Regions from separate parts of the Bradyrhizobium arachidis genome, predicted to be linked through region 4. Evidence: predicted binding sites of a transcription regulator. Region 4 holds the regulator's gene; each other region holds the start of a gene.

The links. Region 4 encodes PhoB, which activates phosphate uptake and scavenging genes when phosphate is short. Its sites were predicted from a motif close to TGTCATNNANCTGTCAT; they were not measured.
Positions count from the first base shown of each region.
Region 1: a site for PhoB is predicted at 957-973, ahead of WN72_RS01935 (DUF2794 domain-containing protein). Genes of this name have one in related genera too.
Region 2: a site for PhoB is predicted at 1,003-1,019, ahead of WN72_RS04025 (toxic anion resistance protein). Genes of this name have one in related genera too.
Region 3: a site for PhoB is predicted at 976-992, ahead of WN72_RS21725 (RNA degradosome polyphosphate kinase). Genes of this name have one in related genera too.

Region 1 covers NZ_CP030050.1:400,507-402,704, reverse strand. The annotation lists gene WN72_RS01940 (GNAT family N-acetyltransferase) at 1-396, shown strand, start outside; gene WN72_RS01935 (DUF2794 domain-containing protein) at 522-893, opposite strand; gene WN72_RS01930 (DUF1223 domain-containing protein) at 1,515-2,198, opposite strand, start outside.
Region 2 covers NZ_CP030050.1:855,284-857,481, forward strand. The annotation lists gene WN72_RS04025 (toxic anion resistance protein) at 1-933, opposite strand, end outside; gene WN72_RS04030 (tannase/feruloyl esterase family alpha/beta hydrolase) at 1,244-2,198, shown strand, end outside.
Region 3 covers NZ_CP030050.1:4,714,099-4,716,296, forward strand. The annotation lists gene WN72_RS21725 (RNA degradosome polyphosphate kinase) at 1-901, opposite strand, end outside; gene WN72_RS21730 (P-loop NTPase family protein) at 1,084-1,761, opposite strand; gene WN72_RS21735 (CDP-alcohol phosphatidyltransferase family protein) at 1,885-2,198, opposite strand, start outside.
Region 4 covers NZ_CP030050.1:709,336-711,533, forward strand. The annotation lists gene phoU (phosphate signaling complex protein PhoU) at 1-514, shown strand, start outside; gene phoB (phosphate regulon transcriptional regulator PhoB) at 537-1,244, shown strand; gene WN72_RS03320 (GcrA family cell cycle regulator) at 1,349-1,861, opposite strand.

The DNA of each region.
Region 1 (2,198 bases), 310 kb from region 4:
TACCGCACGCTGGTCGACGGCGGCTATCCCTATTTCGTCGCCATCCTCGACGGCAGCGTCGCCGGCTATGCCTATGCCGGTGCCTACCGGCCACGGCCGGCCTATCGCTTCACGGTCGAGAACTCGATCTACCTCGATCCGAGTTTCCACCGCCGCGGCATCGGCTCGCTGCTGCTGGAGCGGCTGATCACCGAATGCGAGGCGCGCGGCTTCCGCCAGATGATCGCCGTGATCGGCGATTCCGCCAATGCCGGCTCGATCGGCGTGCACACCAGGGGCGGCTTCAAGATGATCGGCACCCACCCCAATGTCGGGCTGAAGTTCGGTCGCTGGCTCGACACGGTGATGATGCAGCGCGACCTCGGCGAGGGCGCGAAGACGGTGCCGGGGAAGTAGGGCCTCGCCACGGCACCGCTCGTAGGGTGGGCAAAGCGAAGCGTGCCCACCATCAGGGCGATTACGGAAAGGTCGTGGGCACGGCGCTTTGCGCCTTTGCCCACCCTACGGCACCGTTCGTGCGGCTAGACCACCGCCAATTTCCGATCGATCACCAGCAGCACGCGCTCGAGCTCGTGGCCGCGGCGCAGGATCAGGCCGGTCGCCGAGATCACGCTGTACATGCCCTGCTTGCGCGCGAGGCGCGGGTCCTTCTCGATGCGGTAGATCGGCACTTCCGAGGCGCGGCGATAGACCGAGAACACGGCGCGGTCCTTCAGGAAATCGATGGCATAGTCGCGCCACTCGCCGTCGGCGACCATGCGGCCATAGAGATTGAGAATGCGGTGCAGCTCGAGCCGGTTGAACGTCACCCGGTTCGGCTGCGCGTTCGCCGCGACGGGCCGCGCCGCCGCGCGCTGCTCGCTCGGATCGGCATCCTCCGACGTCAGACTCATGGGAGCGCTCCTCATCGCACAGCATGATCGCGCCCGCGAAACCGTCCCAGGGTACCGCGGATCATGACAGTCACATGATCGCGCCAACCGCTCCTCGCCGCAAGGGCTCTTGCAGGAATCCGGGACAGGGCTCTGGGCTCAACCCGTCTGATCGGGTACGAATCGGAGCACACGCAAAAGTGGAACTCTGTCGCGGCAAACCGTCACGGGATCGTTAGCAGGAATCATACTGTCGCCGCTTTTCCGCCCAGTGCCCGCCGCCCTGCATTGCGAAAAGATTCGCGTGCGTTGGCCCGGTCCTTTCGGTTCCGGATTCCTCAGCCCCCAGCCCCCCGGGGTCGAACAGGATCGGGTCTGTACGCGCGACAAGGAGGGCCAACGCAAGTTGGTCCTTTTTTGTTTGTGTCGGATTGTTTCTGACGCGCTGTCATTCCGGGGCGCGCCGCTTGGCGCGAGCCCGGAATCCATTTCTCAGCTCGGATTGTGGATCGATGGATTCCGGGCTCGCGCTTTGCGCGCCCCGGAATGACGGGAGACAAGATCTCCTGAGACGATCTCGCGCATACTTTCGCTCTCCACATGAAGAGTTAGAGCGAGTGCGACGCTAGAGAGAAATTCGAATCAATGCAGCGACGTGTACGCCGCGCCCAGCATCGGGCCGGGCTTGTCGCGGCTGCCGTCCTGGACATAGACCACCGCGCCGTCGACGCCGTCGCGCGCGAGGTTCTCGAGCGGCACGGTCCAGCTTTCCGGACGGCCGGTCCAGTCGCCGACCTTGAGCAAATTGCGCACCACGTTGTGATAGGTGATCTGCTGTCCGCGATTTTCGCCGCGACCGATCGAGATCGGCACCGATTTGGCGACCGAGCAGATCCAGACCTCGCCATGCGAGACCGCCGGCTCCTTGCTTGCGGCCACCGACACGTTGATCTGCTTGCCCGAGAGCGACATCGTCACCGGCACGCTCATCACGCCACTGCTCTTGTCGGTCTTGCCGATCGCATTCTCGATGCCGGCACGATCGCTGCCGATGACATGCGCCGAGCCATTGACCACGACCTGCGGCGTGTAGACCTCGCGGTCGCCGCGCATGCGCGAATAAGCGCGCTGCCGCGCCGAGAAACGCGAATCCGCCAGCGTGTCCTTCCAACCGAGATAGTCCCAATAATCGATCGGCATGCTCAGCGCGATGATCGAGGGATCGCTGGAGAGATCGCCGATGATCTTGTCGGCGGGCGGGCAGGACGAGCAGCCCTGCGAGGTAAACAATTCGACAACGGCGCGCGGATCGGCGTGGGCGGGACG
Region 2 (2,198 bases), 150 kb from region 4:
CAGGTCGCGGTTGGTCTTCTCCAGGGTCTGGATGTCGACGATGCCGCGCTGCGACTGCTTCTCGATCTCGATCGCCTGGGTCTTCATCATCTCGGAAGCTTGGCGCATCATCTCGTTGGTCGCATCCGTGACCGTCTTCTGCAGCTCCAGCGCCGACTTCTGCCGGTTGAGGCCGAGCAGCAGGATCATCTTCTGCTTCCACACCGGGATGGTCAGCTCGGTGGTTGCCTGCAAATTCTCGATCAGCGTCTCGTCGCCGGACTGGACGATGCGGATCTGTGGCAGCTGCTGGATGCCGATCTGGCGCGCCTGCTGCAAATAGAACACGCGCTTCTCGAGCCGGTCGAGCGCCTGGAGCGCATCCTGATAGGTCTGCGCGGCGAGCATGGCATCGCTGCCGGCGCCTTGCGCCTTCGCGTTTCGCTCCATCTCGATGAGCTTGCCGCCGCGGAATTCCTCGGTGAACGCCTTGCCGGCGGCGATGTGCATGTCGAGCTGACCGAGCGCACCCCTTGTCTGCTCGTAGAGATCGTCGAGCAGGGCGATGTCGCGGCGCAGGACCTCCTTGTTGCGGTCGAGCTCGACGCAGACGCGGTCGACCTGCGAGGCGACGTCGTTGAACTGCTCGGTGAAGCGGCGCAACCGCGCCTCCGCCGACGAGAACAGGCGGGTGAGAAAGCCCTTGTCCTTGAGATCGGCCGGATCGAGCCCGCGCGCCTTGCCGAGGATATCAGTCAGTAGCTTGCCGGTGGCGCCGAGCTCGCGGTTCTGGGTCTGGGCGAGGATGCGGTCGGCGAACTCGACCACCGAGCGCTGGGCCCGCTCGCCAAACGTGACGAGGCGCGAGCGATCCGAAATGTCGATCTCGGACTTGATCCGCGCGACCGCGGATGCGTCGGTCGGAAGTGCCGGGACATTGATGGTTTCGCTCACCATTTGCTCCTTGGTTCGTGCCGCAGCCAGGATCTCGACCTGCCGCTTGGGCAGGAAAGCCCGGCTCGTCTGACAGATTGATGACAGCCCTGTGGACTTGGTCGGTGCACAGGCCGTCCGAGTTCGGTGGTGGGACAAAATTTCACATTGGCTTCAATTCGTTAGGACGGCGGCGCGCGCTCCGGTAGGCAGGCCGCGATCTTCCTTGGCGCGATTGGTTCAGGCTGTGGCAATTGACGGGGGGCGGTCAGTTGCATTGAATTGGTCGGCCTATCGGCTGAACGATATCAAGACAGTGGGGATGGAAACGATGGCGCGCAAGATTGCGAAGCTGTGTGCGTGGCTCGCCGGTGCTGCGGCCGTAATGGGTGCAAGCGCCGGCTCGGCGGCGACGCTGGCGGAGGATGCGGACACGGTCTGCAAGGGGCTCACCGGCGGGACGGATGTCGTGAAGATCGATTCCGCGACATCGCTGGCGCCATCGCAGCTCGCCCTGGCCGAGCGCGGACCGACGCCGTCGGGGCGCATCACGCCGGCCAATCCCGCCTTCTGCAAGGTGCTCGGCCATATCGATCCGGTCGATCCCAAGGCGCCGCCGATCAAATTCCAGGTCAATCTCCCGGTCGAATGGAACGGCCGCTCGCTGCAATATGGCGGCGGCGGCTTCAACGGCGTGCTGATCACGGGCCTCAGCCTGCCGCCGGCCTATCCTTTCGACAAGCCGTCGCCGCTGGCGCGCGGCTTCGTCACCTACGGCACCGATTCAGGCCACGAATCCAAGCCGGGCGAGCCGCCGCAGCTGTTCGCGCTGAACGACGAAGCCTTCGAGAACTTCGCGCACCGCGCCTACAAGAAGGTGCGTGACGCCGCCATCGCGCTGATGCAGCGCGCTTATGGCAAGAAGCCGGAGAAGATGTACTTCATGGGCTCGTCCGAAGGGGGCCGCGAGGGCCTCACCATGGCGCAGCGCTATCCCGACGATTTCGACGGCATCTTTTCGCGCGTGCCCGTCATCAACTGGGTCGGCTTGCAGCATGCCGGCACGCGTTCGGGCCTTGCGACCATGGGCGAGGGCTGGATCAACCCGGCGCAGGTCAAGCTCGTCGCCGATGCGGTGCGGACGGCTTGCGACAAGGCCGATGGTGCTGGCAATGCGCTGGTGCGGGATCCCGTCGCCTGCAAGGCCGCCTTCAAGGTCGAGACGCTGCGCTGTGAGGCCGGCAAGACGGGCGATCAATGCCTCACCGAGCCGCAGGTCAAGGCGG
Region 3 (2,198 bases), 4.0 Mb from region 4:
CGGCCGACAGCGCGTGCTGCACGAAGCTGCGCAGCTCCTCGGGCATCTTGGCGTCGATCTCGAGCCGGATCACCGATCCGCGGCGGCGGCGCTTCAGCGCGGTCTCGAACAGGCGGACGAGGTCTTCGGCCTCTTCCTCGATTTCGAGCTCGGAGTCGCGGATGATGCGGAAGGCGCCCTGGCCGTGCAGATTGTAGCCGGGGAAAAGACGGTTGATGAACAGGCCGGTCGCCTGCTCCAGCGAGAGCAGGCGCACCGCCTTGCCCTCGGACGGCAGGCGGATGAAGCGGTCGATCTTGCCGGGCATGCGGATCAGCGCGTTCATCTGCTTGCCGTCGGCCTCGCGCGTGAGCTGGAGCGCGATGGTGAAGCCGAGGCTCGGAATGAACGGGAAGGGATGAGCCGGGTCGATCGCGAGCGGCGTCAGCAGCGGGAACACGTTGTTGAGGAAATAGTCCTCGATCCAGGTCCGCTCCGCTTTGGTGACGTCCTTGCCGTCAACGAGCACGATGCCGACATCGGCCAGCGTGCCGCGCAGGTCGCGCCAGATCGCCTGCTGGTCGGAGGCGAGCTGGGAGACGGTGCGGTTGATCAGCGCAAGCTGCTCGGACGGCGTCAGGCCGTCGGGCGCGCGTTCGGCAATGCCCTCGCGCACCTGGGCCTTGATGCCGGCGACGCGGACCATGAAGAACTCGTCGAGGTTATTCGCCGATATCGACAGGAATCGCACCCGCTCCAGCATGGGGTGGCTGGGATTGACCGATTCCTCCAGGACGCGGCGGTTGAAATGCAGCCAGGACAGCTCGCGATTGATGAACCGCTCGGGGCTCGTGGCGATTGCCGGCAGGCCCTCGGTCTCAGGGGCTTTTTCTTTAGTTTCAACGGCTTGCGCTGAGTCCATGAGAAGTCGGTCCATCCAGTTCGCCCCACCTTGCGACTTATGCGCAAAAACCGGCGGGAGCATGTGTTAGTGCGATGACGTTTCGATGACATTGATGTTCCGCCGTCGCGCCGCGTCAAGCGGCCAAGGGCGACAAGGGGAGCAAGAGCGGCAAAGAGCGGCAAAGGGCGCCCGAGCGGCGCTCAGGCGTCCCGCAGCAGCTCGGCGGCCAGCGCCCGTGTGACGGGACGGCCGAGCCGGAGGGCCTCGCTGTCGAGCAGCTCTACGGCCTGTCGGGCGGCCGCCGAGGACCGCTCCAGGCGGGTGGCGAGGTAGCTGACGATGCTCTCGTCCACCGTGAGCTGGCGGTCGGCGCAGAACTTGACGATCAGGCCGCGGAAGAGCTGGTCGTCGGGAGGCAGCAGCGAGATCACGGGCACCGCACGCAGGCGCGAGCGCAGGTCGCGCAGCTCGATCTCGAGCGATGCCGGCACGTCGCGTCCGGTGAAGAGGATGTAGGCACCGTCCTCACGGGCAAGGTTCATCAGATGGAAGAGGGCGCGTTCGTCAAAATCCCCGGCCTTGAGATCCTCGACCACCAGCGCGCCAGTGGCGAGCGCGCCCGGGACGCCTGCGGCGGTCAACGCATTGGCCGTGGTCGAGCGGGCGCCGGCCTCTTCGGCCCAGATCGCGGCGAGATGGCTTTTGCCGCTGCCTTCGGGACCGGCCAGCCACATGATCCGGTTCGACCATTCCGGCCAGCTGTCGATCAGGGCGAGGCCGGCGGCGTTCGCGGGGCCTTCGAGGAAATTGTCCCGGCTGAGGCTCTCCGCATGCGGAAGCGAAAACGCCAATTGTCGGGGATGAACGCGGCCTGCCACGCTTGCTTTGCTCCATGCCGGCGTGCCGGCCGTGTTTGACGAGATTCGACTTCATCGAGCGGGAGTTGGCCTGTTGCGGGGCCAAGTCCCTCACCGAAAAGTCGTCAACTCACAGATCCCAACTCACTTGGCTTCGATCGTGCTCATGTGCCGCAGCCACTCGACGAGATAGAGCGACACCGAGGAGAGCGTGAAGACCGTGACGAGACCCATCAGGATGATATCATAGGGCGCTGGCTTGAAGCCGAAGGCAAGGGCGGCCAGCACCAGCGCTGCGTAGGACACCTGGGCCGCTGTGTTTAGCTTGGATACTTTCGACGGCTTCATCTCGACGGGCTTGTCGAACAGCCAGGATACGATCACCGCTGCGACGATCATGATGTCGCGCGACACCACCAGGATCACGATCCAGCGCGGGATGTCGCCCCAGATGCCGA
Region 4 (2,198 bases):
CGTTCTCACCATCGCCCGTCGCCAGCCGATGGCGGTGGACCTGCGCGAAATCGTCGGCGCGATGCGCGTCGCGACCGATCTCGAGCGCATCGGCGACCTCGCCAAGAACATGGGCAAGCGCGTCGCGGCGCTGGAGACGGACTTCCATCCGCTCAAGCTGTTCCGCGGCCTCGAGCACATGACCGACCTCGTGCAGCAGCAGGTCAAGTCGGTGCTGGACGCCTACGCCGCGCACGACCTGCCGGCGGCGATGGCGGTGTGGAAGGGCGACGAGGAAGTCGACGCCATCTGCACCTCGCTGTTCCGCGAGCTCCTCACCTACATGATGGAGGATCCGCGCAACATCTCGTTCTGCATCCACCTGATGTTCTGCGCCAAGAACATCGAGCGCATCGGTGACCATGCCACCAACATCGCCGAGACCGTGTTCTACATGATCGAGGGCCAGGCGATCACCGACAAGCGGCCGAAGGGTGACATGACGACCTTTGCCACAACGGTCCCGAATAGCTGAAGAGTCAAGGAGCGACGACACCATGGGCGCACGCATTATGGTGGTTGAAGACGAGGAAGCTCTCACCGAGCTGCTTCGCTACAACCTCGAAGGCGACGGCTATGACGTCGAGACGGTGATGCGCGGCGACGACGCCGACACCCGTCTCAAAGAACACATCCCCGACCTGATCGTGCTCGACTGGATGCTGCCGGGCCTCTCCGGCATCGAGCTGTGCCGGCGGCTGCGCACCCGCCCGGAGACCAAGCAGCTGCCGATCATCATGCTCACCGCGCGCGGCGAGGAGAGCGAGCGGGTGCGGGGGCTTGCGACTGGCGCCGACGATTACATCGTCAAGCCGTTCTCGGTGCCGGAGCTGCTGGCGCGCGTGAAGGGCCTGCTCAGGCGCGCAAGCCCGGAGCGGCTCGCCACCGTGCTCGCCTATGGCGACATCGAGCTCGACCGCGACAAGCGCCGCGTCGCGCGCTCGGGCCGGCCGATCGATCTCGGCCCGACCGAATATCGCCTGCTGGAGTTCTTCCTCGAGCATCCGGGCCGCGTGTTCTCGCGCGAGCAGCTGCTCGACAGCGTCTGGGGCCGTGACATCTACATCGACGAACGCACCGTCGACGTGCATATCGGCCGCCTGCGCAAGCTGCTCAATCTCGGTCGTGAGCAGGACCCGATCCGCACTGTCCGCGGCGCCGGCTACGCGCTCGACGACCGCTTTGCGAAGGCGGAGCAGACGTAAGAACGATTGCAAGCGAGCAAAATAAAAGCGCGCCAAGTGGCGCGCTTTTTTATGTCACGGGTCGTCCCGGCCGCGTGCCGGGACGATGTCGTTTGAAGCAGCGTTCAGCGCGTGCCGGGCTTTGCCGGCGCACGGCGACGATCCGCCGCCGGCTGGTAGGCGACGCGCGAGTGCTGCGCGCAATAGGGCAGGCCGGAAAGCGCCTTGCCGCCGCAGAAGAAGAAATCCGGACTCGAGGGATCGCCGACCGGCCAGTGGCAGGTCGCCTCGTTCAGCTCCAGCAGCGACAGCCGCTGGCTCATCGGCACCACGTTATCGTAGGTGACCGGCTCGGCCTCCACCTCGACCTCGAAGGCCTGCGCCAGTGCGGTGTTGCCGCGCGAGATCGGACGGCTCACGCGCATCATGTGCTGCGCGGGGCGGGCCTTGCGCGGCCGGGGCGCTGCCGATGAGGGGCTCTTGGCGCGGCCGGACAGGCCGAGCCTGTGCACTTTGCCGATCACGGCATTGCGGGTCACATTGCCGAGCTCGGCCGCGATCTGGCTGGCCGAAAGTCCGGCCTCCCAGAGCTTCTTCAGCTGCTCGACGCGATCATCGGACCAGGTCAAAACCGTCATTGCACCCTTTCCCTCGCTGCCGGCCAGCCATCCTGGGGCCTCACAGCGAATGCCTAAGCCTTGAAAAACCCGTGCCGCCAGAATCCCTTAAGGCTCGCCGGGCACGCAGGATGCGCCCGAACGTTTACGCCGGTACATGAGGACTCTTGGGATCAGAACTGCTGCACGAGATGTCGTATCTGACAGTCCAAACGCTACAATATGGCGTGACTCGCGCGCAAGAGTCCGCCGACTCGCTTCCACATGTTCCGTGGTGAAAATCCCGCAAAATCGGCACCGCAAGACTACGGATTCAGCGTTTCCCGGGGCTTTCGGGCGGCATTGACACCCGTCTCAC